4 regions of the Methylosinus sp. PW1 genome follow, and region 3 is predicted to be linked to each of the others. Evidence: predicted binding sites of a transcription regulator. Region 3 holds the regulator's gene; each other region holds the start of a gene.
The links. Region 3 encodes PhoB, which activates phosphate uptake and scavenging genes when phosphate is short. Its sites were predicted from a motif close to TGTCATNNANCTGTCAT; they were not measured.

Region 1 (2,198 bases), 1.6 Mb from region 3:
TTATATGGTCCTGGGTCTCGGCGTCACGGGCGTCGTCGCGCTCGGCACGCATATGCTCGCCGTGGCCAAGGAAGGCGGGCGGCAGATCGCCCTCACGCCCTTCGGCCAGATGCTCTACACCAGCCCGCTGAAATGGGCGGTGATGCTGGCGCCGTTGGCCTTCGTGTTCTTCCTGGGCTATCGCGCCGACCGCATCTCCGCGGCGACGGCTCGCAACCTGTTCCTCGCCTTCTCGGCGGTGATGGGCCTGTCGATGTCGTCGATCATGATCGTCTTCACCGGCGCGTCGATCGCCAAGGTGTTCTTCATCACCGCGGCGGCCTTCGGCGGCCTCAGCCTCTATGGCTATATGACGAAGCGCGATCTCTCGGCCTTCGGCTCCTTCCTGGTGATGGGCCTGTGGGGCCTCGTGCTCGCGAGCCTCGTCAACCTGTTCTTCCAGAGCAGCGCGATGCAGTTCGCCCTGTCGATCCTGTCGGTGTTCATCTTCGCGGGCCTCACCGCCTGGGACACGCAGTCGATCAAGGACGGCTATTATCAGAACGCCGGCTATGGCCAGGAGATGGTGCAGAAGCAGAGCATCTTCGGCGCTCTGTCGCTCTATCTCGACTTCATCAACATGTTCCAGTCGCTGCTCTACCTCTTCGGCGAGCGCAACGACTGATCGGACAATCCGATCCGGGATAAAGGAAGGCCCCGCTCCGGCGGAGCCTTTTCTTTTGCCGGCGTGCGCCAATGCGTTCAGTCGCGCACCAATTCGAGCTTCTTCTGCAGCACGGCGACGACGCGCGCGAGATCATGGCCGCGGCGCATGACGAGGCCGCCGGCGGCGACGACGCAATAGGCGCCCTGACGGCGCGCCAGCTCGGGATCTTTCTCGATGCGATAGAGCGGCGCCTCGCTGGCGCGGCGAAAGACCGAGAACACCGCCTTGGCGGATGAGAAATCGATGGCGTAATCGCGCCATTCGCCGGCGGCGACCTTGGCGCCATAGAGATCGAGCAGAAGTCGCAGCTCACGCCGATCGAAGGACACGAGCGGAGCGCTGCGCTCGGGCGCGGCCCTGGCCCGGTCCGCTTCATTGGTCGCGCGGCCTGCCACGACAGAGAGCAGGCCGCGCCGCCGGCTGGGATCGGTCGTCTCCGTCTCACTCATGCCGCTTTCCTCATTTCATGGGCATGATCGCGCGGCAAATGCGCGAGGGCAAGACAAAGATGACAATGAGACGACGATGGGCCGCGCGCGCCTGGCCGAGATTTCACATTTTCGCCAATATCGAGCCCCTTGTCCGCCAAAGGAGCCGACCAATATCTAGCCCATTGCCTCGACACGCTCGGGAAGCCGTTTTTCCGGATTTCGTCAGCCCCCCAGCCCCCCGGAAGGGCGCTTTTCGAGCACATGAGTTCGTGGCGATGGACGGGCCGGCCGGGCGACGCTCGGGCGGCCCGTCTTGTTTCGGGCTTTCCCCACGGCGCCTCGTCTCTCCACGCTTTCGCAAGTCTCGCGCGATCGAGTCGCGCGACCCATGGCGCCGTCTTGCAACTTCGCGGACGATCCCCGATATCACTCTCGCGTTTCGCTCGAGGCGGCTCGACGGACGCCATTGCCGATCAATGACGATCTCTATATCCCGGCCAGAGCCAACGCGCCGTCGGCCATGCTTTCATTTGCGGAAAGCGGCGCGCGCGGCGGAGCCGACAGAAAAAGCGGAGACGAGCCCGTGACCGACCACGCCGAAACACAGACGATCGACGCAGCCGAGCGCAGCGATTACGGCTTTCAGGCCGATGTCGCGCGGCTCTTGGAGCTCATGACGCATTCCGTCTATTCGGAGCGCGACATTTTCTTGCGCGAGCTCGTATCCAATTCGGCCGATGCGATCGAGAAGCTGCGCTTCGAGGCTGTGGCGAACGAGGCTCTGGCGGCGCAGGCCGGCGCGCCGCTCGTCACCATCGCGCTCGATAAGGAGGCGCGCACGCTGACCGTCGCCGACAATGGCGTCGGCATGTCGCGCGAGGATCTCGTCGCCGCGCTCGGCACGATCGCCAGTTCCGGCACGCGCGCCTTTCTCGACGATCTCGAGGCCAAGGGCGGCGCCGACAAGGGAGGCTCGCTGATCGGGCGCTTCGGCATCGGCTTCTATTCGGCCTTCATGGTCGCCGATCACATAGAGGTGGCGACGCGCCGCGCCGGCGCGT
Region 2 (2,198 bases), on a different contig from region 3:
CGCGCCACGAGGGGAAGCGTAGGGGAAGCTCAACGCTCGAATTCGCCCCGCTGACGCCTATCAAGCGGCCTCGTCGAGGCCGCCCGGCTCGGCGTTGCCGGTCCCTCGGCGCTTGCAGCCTCTCGGCCCGTGCGGGGCGGTCTGAGGGCGGGCGGGCAGCTCGTCGAGGAAGCGGCGCGTCGCGGCAGGGAGGCCGGCGTCGTCCTCGACGATCGCGATCCGCAGGCCGAGCGCGCCCAGGATGGCCGGCATGCTCATGTCTCCGAGGTTCTTGGAGCCGCAGGCCGCTTTCGAGAGGTAGGAGGGCTGCACGCCCGCGAGATCATCGACCTCGAGCGAACGAAGACCGAGCGCATATCGCCGCTGCTCGATAAGCGCGACGATCTCGCGCGGCGTGCTGGCGTAACCGACGATCCGCATAGAGCGATCCTCCGCGAAGCATTCCACTGATTTGCTCTGTAGAATATTCGGGCGCGGGCAGCAAGGCGAAGCCCCCGGCCGGCGCTTCCCCGATCCGCTTCCCCCGAGGAAGGAGGCCACGGCCCGGAGTCGTCGCAAAGTGTCGCAACTTTGTCGCAACCGATTTGCGACAGTTTTAGCGTTGTATTTCAGGGAGTTATGCGAAATGTCGCAACAGTCGCAATTGTCGCAGGGGTGCCGCGCTCGAAAACGCGATTTCGGGGCTGCTCGACGGCTCGAAATCTTCGGCCGCCTCTCGCGCGCCGATTGGGCACCACCCCTCCCCACGCGAGCAGAGAAATCACCACACAGCGCAGGCTGTCTTTCACACTCACGCGTGAGACAAAGACACGCGATATCAACAGGATAATCTAAGCCTTAGCCGTAAGCGTATGAGAGCACCCCCAGGATGCTTCCCCCGAGCTTCCCCAGCTCCAGGACCCACCACTCTCGACGTTCATAAGTTGCTGATTTTGAATGGTGGGCGCGACAGGGATTGAACCTGTGACCCCTACGATGTCAACGTAGTGCTCTCCCGCTGAGCTACGCGCCCCCGGCGCCGTTCGGATGCTTGCTCCGTCCAGCGCGAGTGCAGCCCGTATAATGGCTGTCGGGCCGAGGCGCAAGCGCCCTTCGACAGTTTCCACGCCCTGTCGCAAAACCGCGGCCTCGGCGTCGCCGAATGTTAAGATTTCCTTCCGCGCGCAATGGCTTCGGGCGAAATAATTCATTGCCCCGCGACGACTTCGCCCCTTGCGGGCCTTGGAATTCATGTCACACTGACGTCGTCCTTCTGTCATCAACCAAAGGAGGCGCCGTATGTCGCTACAGACCCATCTCGTCGAGCTCGAACGCCGCCATCAGGCGCTCAAGAAAGAGATCGAGCAGGTTCAGCACCATCCCCGATACGATGATTCGAAGCTCCACGAACTGAAACGCAAAAAGCTTCAGCTCAAGGACGAGATCAACAAGCTGCGGCAAGGCGTCAGCCTGCACTGAGCAGATTGCGATAGAGGTCTAGCGTCGAGGCGGAGAGCTGCTCTCCGCCTTTTTTTGTGGCGGGGGACGGCGCCCGGGCCGATGCGGGCGCCCGGCTTGCTTCGCGGCGTCTATGGTCGCAGAATTTTCTGCCATAGCGAGAGCCGAGAATCCCCATGCCCCCTTCCCCGCGCTATCGCGCCGAGACCCTCCACGCCACGCTCGGCGACGGCTTCTTCGACCCTGTGGAGCCCGCGCGCTTTCCGCAGCACATATTGCGCTATCGCAATCAGCGCTGGGCGACGCGCGTCGGCCTGGACACGCTGACGGAAGAGGAATGGATCGCCCATCTCGGCCGTTTCGAGCCGCTGCCCGGCGGCTTTCCGCAGCCGCTGGCGCTGCGCTATCACGGCCATCAGTTCCGCACCTATAATCCCGACATAGGCGACGGCCGCGGCTTTCTGCTCACGCAGCTGCGCGACGCCAGGGACGGACGCCTGCTCGATCTCGGCACAAAGGGCTCTGGCCGCACGCCCTGGTCGCGCCAAGGCGACGGCAAGCTCACGCTGAAGGGCGGCGTGCGCGAGATTCTCGCCACAGAGATGCTGGAGGCGCAGGGCGTCGACACCTCCAAGAGCTTCAGCCTGATCGAGACCGGCGAGCCGCTCTATCGCGGCGACGAGCCCTCGCCGACGCGCTCCAGCGTGCTGGTGCGGCTCTCCCATTCGCATATTCGCATCGGCACGTTTCAGCGCCTCGCC
Region 3 (2,198 bases):
TTCGACATAGAGCTCGCCCATCGCGTCGTCGCCACCGATCAGCGCCTCGACGCGCTGCAACGGGAGATAGAGGAGAGCGCCATCCTCACCATCGCGCGGCGGCAGCCGCTCGCCATCGATCTGCGCGAATGCATCGCCGCCATGCGCATCGCCGCCGATCTCGAGCGCGTCGGCGATCTCGCCAAGAGCATCGCCAAGCGCACGGTGAAGATCCTCTCAGAGGCGCGCGTGCCGCGCGCCGTCATCGGCCTCAAGACGATGGCGGAAGTCGCCGCCATACAGCTGAAGGACGTGCTCGACGCCTACGCCCAGCGCGACGTCGAGCGCGCCCGCGCCGTGTGGACCAATGACAGCGAGCTCGACGCGCTGGAAGATTCGGTGTTCCGCGATCTCCTCACCTTCATGATGGAGGACCCGCGCAACATCTCCTTCTGCACGCATCTGCTCTTCTGCTCGAAGAACATAGAGCGCATCGGCGATCACACCACCAATGTCGCCGAGACGATCGTCTATCTCGTCACTGGCGAGGCGATGCCGACCGACCGCCCCAAGGGCAGATCGGCGAGCCTCCCCGCCAGCGCGGAACCGGATGAGCCCGCAAAATGAATGAAATCCGCGTCGCCGCTCCCCGCGAGGCGCCGCATGACCGAGCGCCGCGCATTCTCGTCGTCGAGGACGATGCGGCGTTGGCGCTGCTGCTCGGCTATAATCTCGAGGCCGAGGGCTTTCTCGTCGAGCATATTGAGCGCGGCGACGAGGCGGAAATCCGCCTCGCCGAATCGCAGCCCGATCTCGTCATTCTCGATTGGATGCTGCCCGGCGTCTCCGGCCTCGAGATCTGTCGGCGCCTCCGCGCGCGCGACGACACGCGCAGCATGCCGGTCATCATGCTCACTGCGCGCGGCGACGAGAACGAGCGTGTGCGCGGCCTCTCCATCGGCGCCGACGATTATGTGGTGAAGCCCTTCTCGCCGCCGGAGCTGATGGCGCGCGTCCATGCGCTGCTGCGCCGCGCGCGGCCGGAGCGCGTGGCGACGCGCCTCGTCGCCGGCGACATAGACCTCGACCGCGAGACGCGCCGCGTCAAGCGCAGCGGGCGCGAGATTCATCTCGGCCCGACGGAGTTCCGCCTGCTGGAATATCTGATGGAAAAGCCCGGCCGCGTCTTCTCGCGCGCGCAATTGCTGGACAGCGTGTGGGGCCTCTCGGCGGAGATCGACGAGCGCACCGTCGACGTGCATGTCGGCCGTCTGCGCAAGGCGATCATCCGCGGCCGCGAGAAAGACCCGATCCGCACCGTGCGCGGCACCGGCTATTCTTTCGACGAGACTTTCGGGAGGAATTGAGGGGGCATTCTCGGCGTTGTGAGCGACGCCCCCTCCCTCACCCTCCCCCGCTCGCGCGGGAGAGGGAAGGCGGCAGGCGTTACGCGAGCTCTCGATGACGCGCCGAATCTGCTCCCTCTCCCGCAAAGCGGGGGAGGGCTGGGGAGGGGGCCGCCCGGGCGTTACGAACGCCCCGCCAGCTCCGCCGCGCGATAGCCGGACCTTATCGCCCCTTCGATCGTCGCCGGAAGGCCGGTCGCCGTCCAATCGCCGGCGAGGAAGAGATTGCGCCAGCGCGTCGTCGCGTCGGGGCGGCGCTGCTGCTGCGCCGGCGTCGCGGCGAAAGTGGCGCGCTTTTCCTTCACGATCTGCCATGGCGGCAGCTCCGCCGGCAGGCCCGTCGCGGCGGCGACCTCGGCCCATATGCGCTCGGCGAGGCTCTCGCGCGGCTCGTCCATCAGCCGATCGGCGCCGCTGATCGTCACCGAGAGCCGATCCTCGAAGGCGAACAGCCATTCGGTGAGCGAGCCGATCATGCCGAGCAGAGCCGGCTGACCCGGCGGCGGCGCGATCTTGAAATGCGCATTGACGATGCCGCGGAAATCATCCGGCGCGACGAGGCCCGGAACGAGCTCCTGCGCCGCCCAGGGCGGGACGGCGAGAACGATGCGATCATTCGCGCCGATAGCGATTTTATCGTCGCCGAAATCGAGCGCTGTGGCGCGCTCGCCCGCGAACTGGATTCCCTTCAGCCGCGCGGCGAAGCGCGGCGCGGCGCCGCGCGCGGCCAGCGTCGCGAGCGCCGGCTCGATGAAAGCGGTCCCGAGCCCGCGCCGCGCAACCAGCGGACGGCAGGCGGCGCCGCCGGCGGCG
Region 4 (2,198 bases), 390 kb from region 3:
GTTGGTGAAGTCGTATTGGAAGCGGTAGTACCAATCCTTATAGGCCTTGCCTTCGATCCAGATCTGCGCGCGGCGGAAGCCGACATTGCTGCGCGACATGGTGTCGGCCGAGCTCGAGAAGCCGCCGTCGATCTGCATGCGGCCGCCGAGCTTGAAGCTGAACGCCTTGTCCTCGGTCTCGACGAAGAGGCCGTTGCGGAAGCTGACGAACACGGGCGGCGGGGCGACGAGCCCGGGCAGAGTCCTGGCGGAGTTCAGCGCATTCTTGACCTGGACATTGGTCTTGGCCTGATCGGCGACCTTGGCCTCGAGACGCTTGAGCTGCTCCTTCAGCGCCTTGATCTCGCCTGCCGTATCGGCCAGCGCGGCAGCCGGAACGCCCAGCAGCCCGCAAAAGGCGGCGAGCGCCACGCCGCCCGAGAGCCGCGCCATTTTCGACCCGATTTTCTGTTCTTTCATCAAAGCCCCCTGCGCTCGGCGTTTTGCGTGAGCGGCTCGGATTTCTGTTCGCCGGACGAGATACTCACGCGATCGAATGAATATCTCGGGACGCCGACAAGTCTCCGGGTCCGAAGCACACACGCAAGGCGCACGACGATTGCACCGTTTGCCTACTCATTGTCAGATGATGCCCAATTTCTCACCGGCCACGCCCATATGACGAGCTTCGATAAGCGATATGTTATTTGGATACATCATATGTAATTGTCTTACATTTCGATCGGCCGTTTGCGCAAGGCCGAAATCGGCTTCTCTTAGGGATTTTCGCGTATATGTTGCCTATTCGACACAATCTGGATGGCCAGCGCTATGAGGTGCAACGACATTGCGGCGCGCGGCAAAGCTGCGGAGGCCTTGGCCCCGACCGCCGAACAAACCGCGACGATTCGACAATCCGGCAAATCGTAGGGCCTTATCGCGAACTTGCGGTTTCGGCCTCACGCCTATCGACGTGGCATTTGGGCAACACCCTAGGTAGAAACCATTGTCACAATTCGGCGCCGCCACCTTTTGTGATGATTGTGTCACATAACGCCTCTAGCGCTGCCATAGCGGTAAGCAATTCAAGGCAGAGGCTGACATGACACAGGTACCGAACGTCCAGACGATCGCGAAAGGCGCGACGCCTTCGAAGCTGCTGGGAGGCGTGGCCGCCGTCGCCCTCCTCGGCGCGTTCGGCGCGCCCACGGCGGCTCTCGCCGACACGGCGAGCGAGATCAAGGCGCTCAAGGCCGAGCTGAAGCGGCTCGAGCACAAGCTCGAAGACCAGGCCAAGACGACGCATCAGGTCAAGAACGCGCTGAACTCGGCCAAGAGCGCCCCGGGCGGCAATGCCCCGCCGCCGGTGTTCGTCAGCTTCAAGAACGGCCTCTATGTCGAGACCGAGGACAAGGCTTTCGACTTCAAGATCGGCGGCCGCATTCAGGTCGACGGCGGCTTCGGCGGTCGCGCCGACACCTTCTCCGCGAGCAATGTCGGCTTCCGCCGCGCCCGCCTCGAGGTGGAGGGCAAGGCCTATAAGAACTGGTATTACAAGTTCCAATACGACTTCACCGGGACCGGCGTCGCCGGCATTCGCGACGCCTTCCTGGCGTATCGCACGTCGCTGCTGCCCGAGCAGATCACCAAGCAGCCGGTCACCTTCCAGGTCGGCAATCAATACGAGCCGTTCGGCCTGGAGACGCTCAACTCGTCGAAGCACATCGTGTTCATCGAGCGCGCCATGACCGAGGCGCTGACCCCCGCCCGCCATATCGGCGCGTCGGTCGGCGTCGGCGACAAGAACTGGGCCGTCAAGACCGGCCTCTTCTCCACCAGCCCGCAGGACGCCACGACCGCGCCGCCCACCGGCGAGGCGCAATATTGGGACGCCTCGGTGCGCGCGATCTATGCGCCGATCCTCGAGGAGGACAAGCTGCTGCATGTCGGCGCGTCCTTCCTCTATCATAAGCCGAACAACACCACTGCGGCGACGGACGCCAACTTCCTGCGTCCGGGCAATGCGAGCCGCGACGAGCTCGGCATTCTGGGCGGCGGCGGCGCTCTGATCCGCGTTCCCACCGCTCAGGACCTCTCCTGCGCCGCCGGCGCCGGAACCCTCAATTCGACCGTCCCGGCCGCGGCGCTCGCCTTCGCGCCTTTCTTCCGCCGCAGCAGCTGCTTGAAATACAGCTATAACTACGGCTTCGAGGCCGCCG

Region 1: K369_RS13150 (DUF2794 domain-containing protein) is a predicted target of PhoB. The motif match lies at 1,215-1,231, and genes of this name have one in related genera.
Region 2: K369_RS25150 (YdcH family protein) is a predicted target of PhoB. The motif match lies at 1,243-1,259, and genes of this name have one in related genera.
Region 4: K369_RS22980 (OprO/OprP family phosphate-selective porin) is a predicted target of PhoB. The motif match lies at 1,013-1,029, and genes of this name have one in related genera.

What each region holds. Positions count from the first base shown of each region.
Region 1 is NZ_JQNK01000009.1:812,763-814,960, reverse strand. Features, by position in the region: gene K369_RS13155 (Bax inhibitor-1/YccA family protein) at 1-664, shown strand, start outside; gene K369_RS13150 (DUF2794 domain-containing protein) at 742-1,155, opposite strand; gene htpG (molecular chaperone HtpG) at 1,658-2,198, shown strand, end outside.
Region 2 is NZ_JQNK01000002.1:342,491-344,688, reverse strand. Features, by position in the region: gene K369_RS02080 (hypothetical protein) at 61-420, opposite strand; tRNA gene K369_RS02075 (tRNA-Val) at 938-1,012, opposite strand; gene K369_RS25150 (YdcH family protein) at 1,279-1,458, shown strand; gene K369_RS02070 (protein adenylyltransferase SelO) at 1,614-2,198, shown strand, end outside.
Region 3 is NZ_JQNK01000009.1:2,448,581-2,450,778, reverse strand. Features, by position in the region: gene phoU (phosphate signaling complex protein PhoU) at 1-606, shown strand, start outside; gene phoB (phosphate regulon transcriptional regulator PhoB) at 603-1,346, shown strand; gene hpnE (hydroxysqualene dehydroxylase HpnE) at 1,508-2,198, opposite strand, start outside.
Region 4 is NZ_JQNK01000009.1:2,837,898-2,840,095, reverse strand. Features, by position in the region: gene K369_RS22985 (OprO/OprP family phosphate-selective porin) at 1-459, opposite strand, end outside; gene K369_RS22980 (OprO/OprP family phosphate-selective porin) at 1,082-2,198, shown strand, end outside.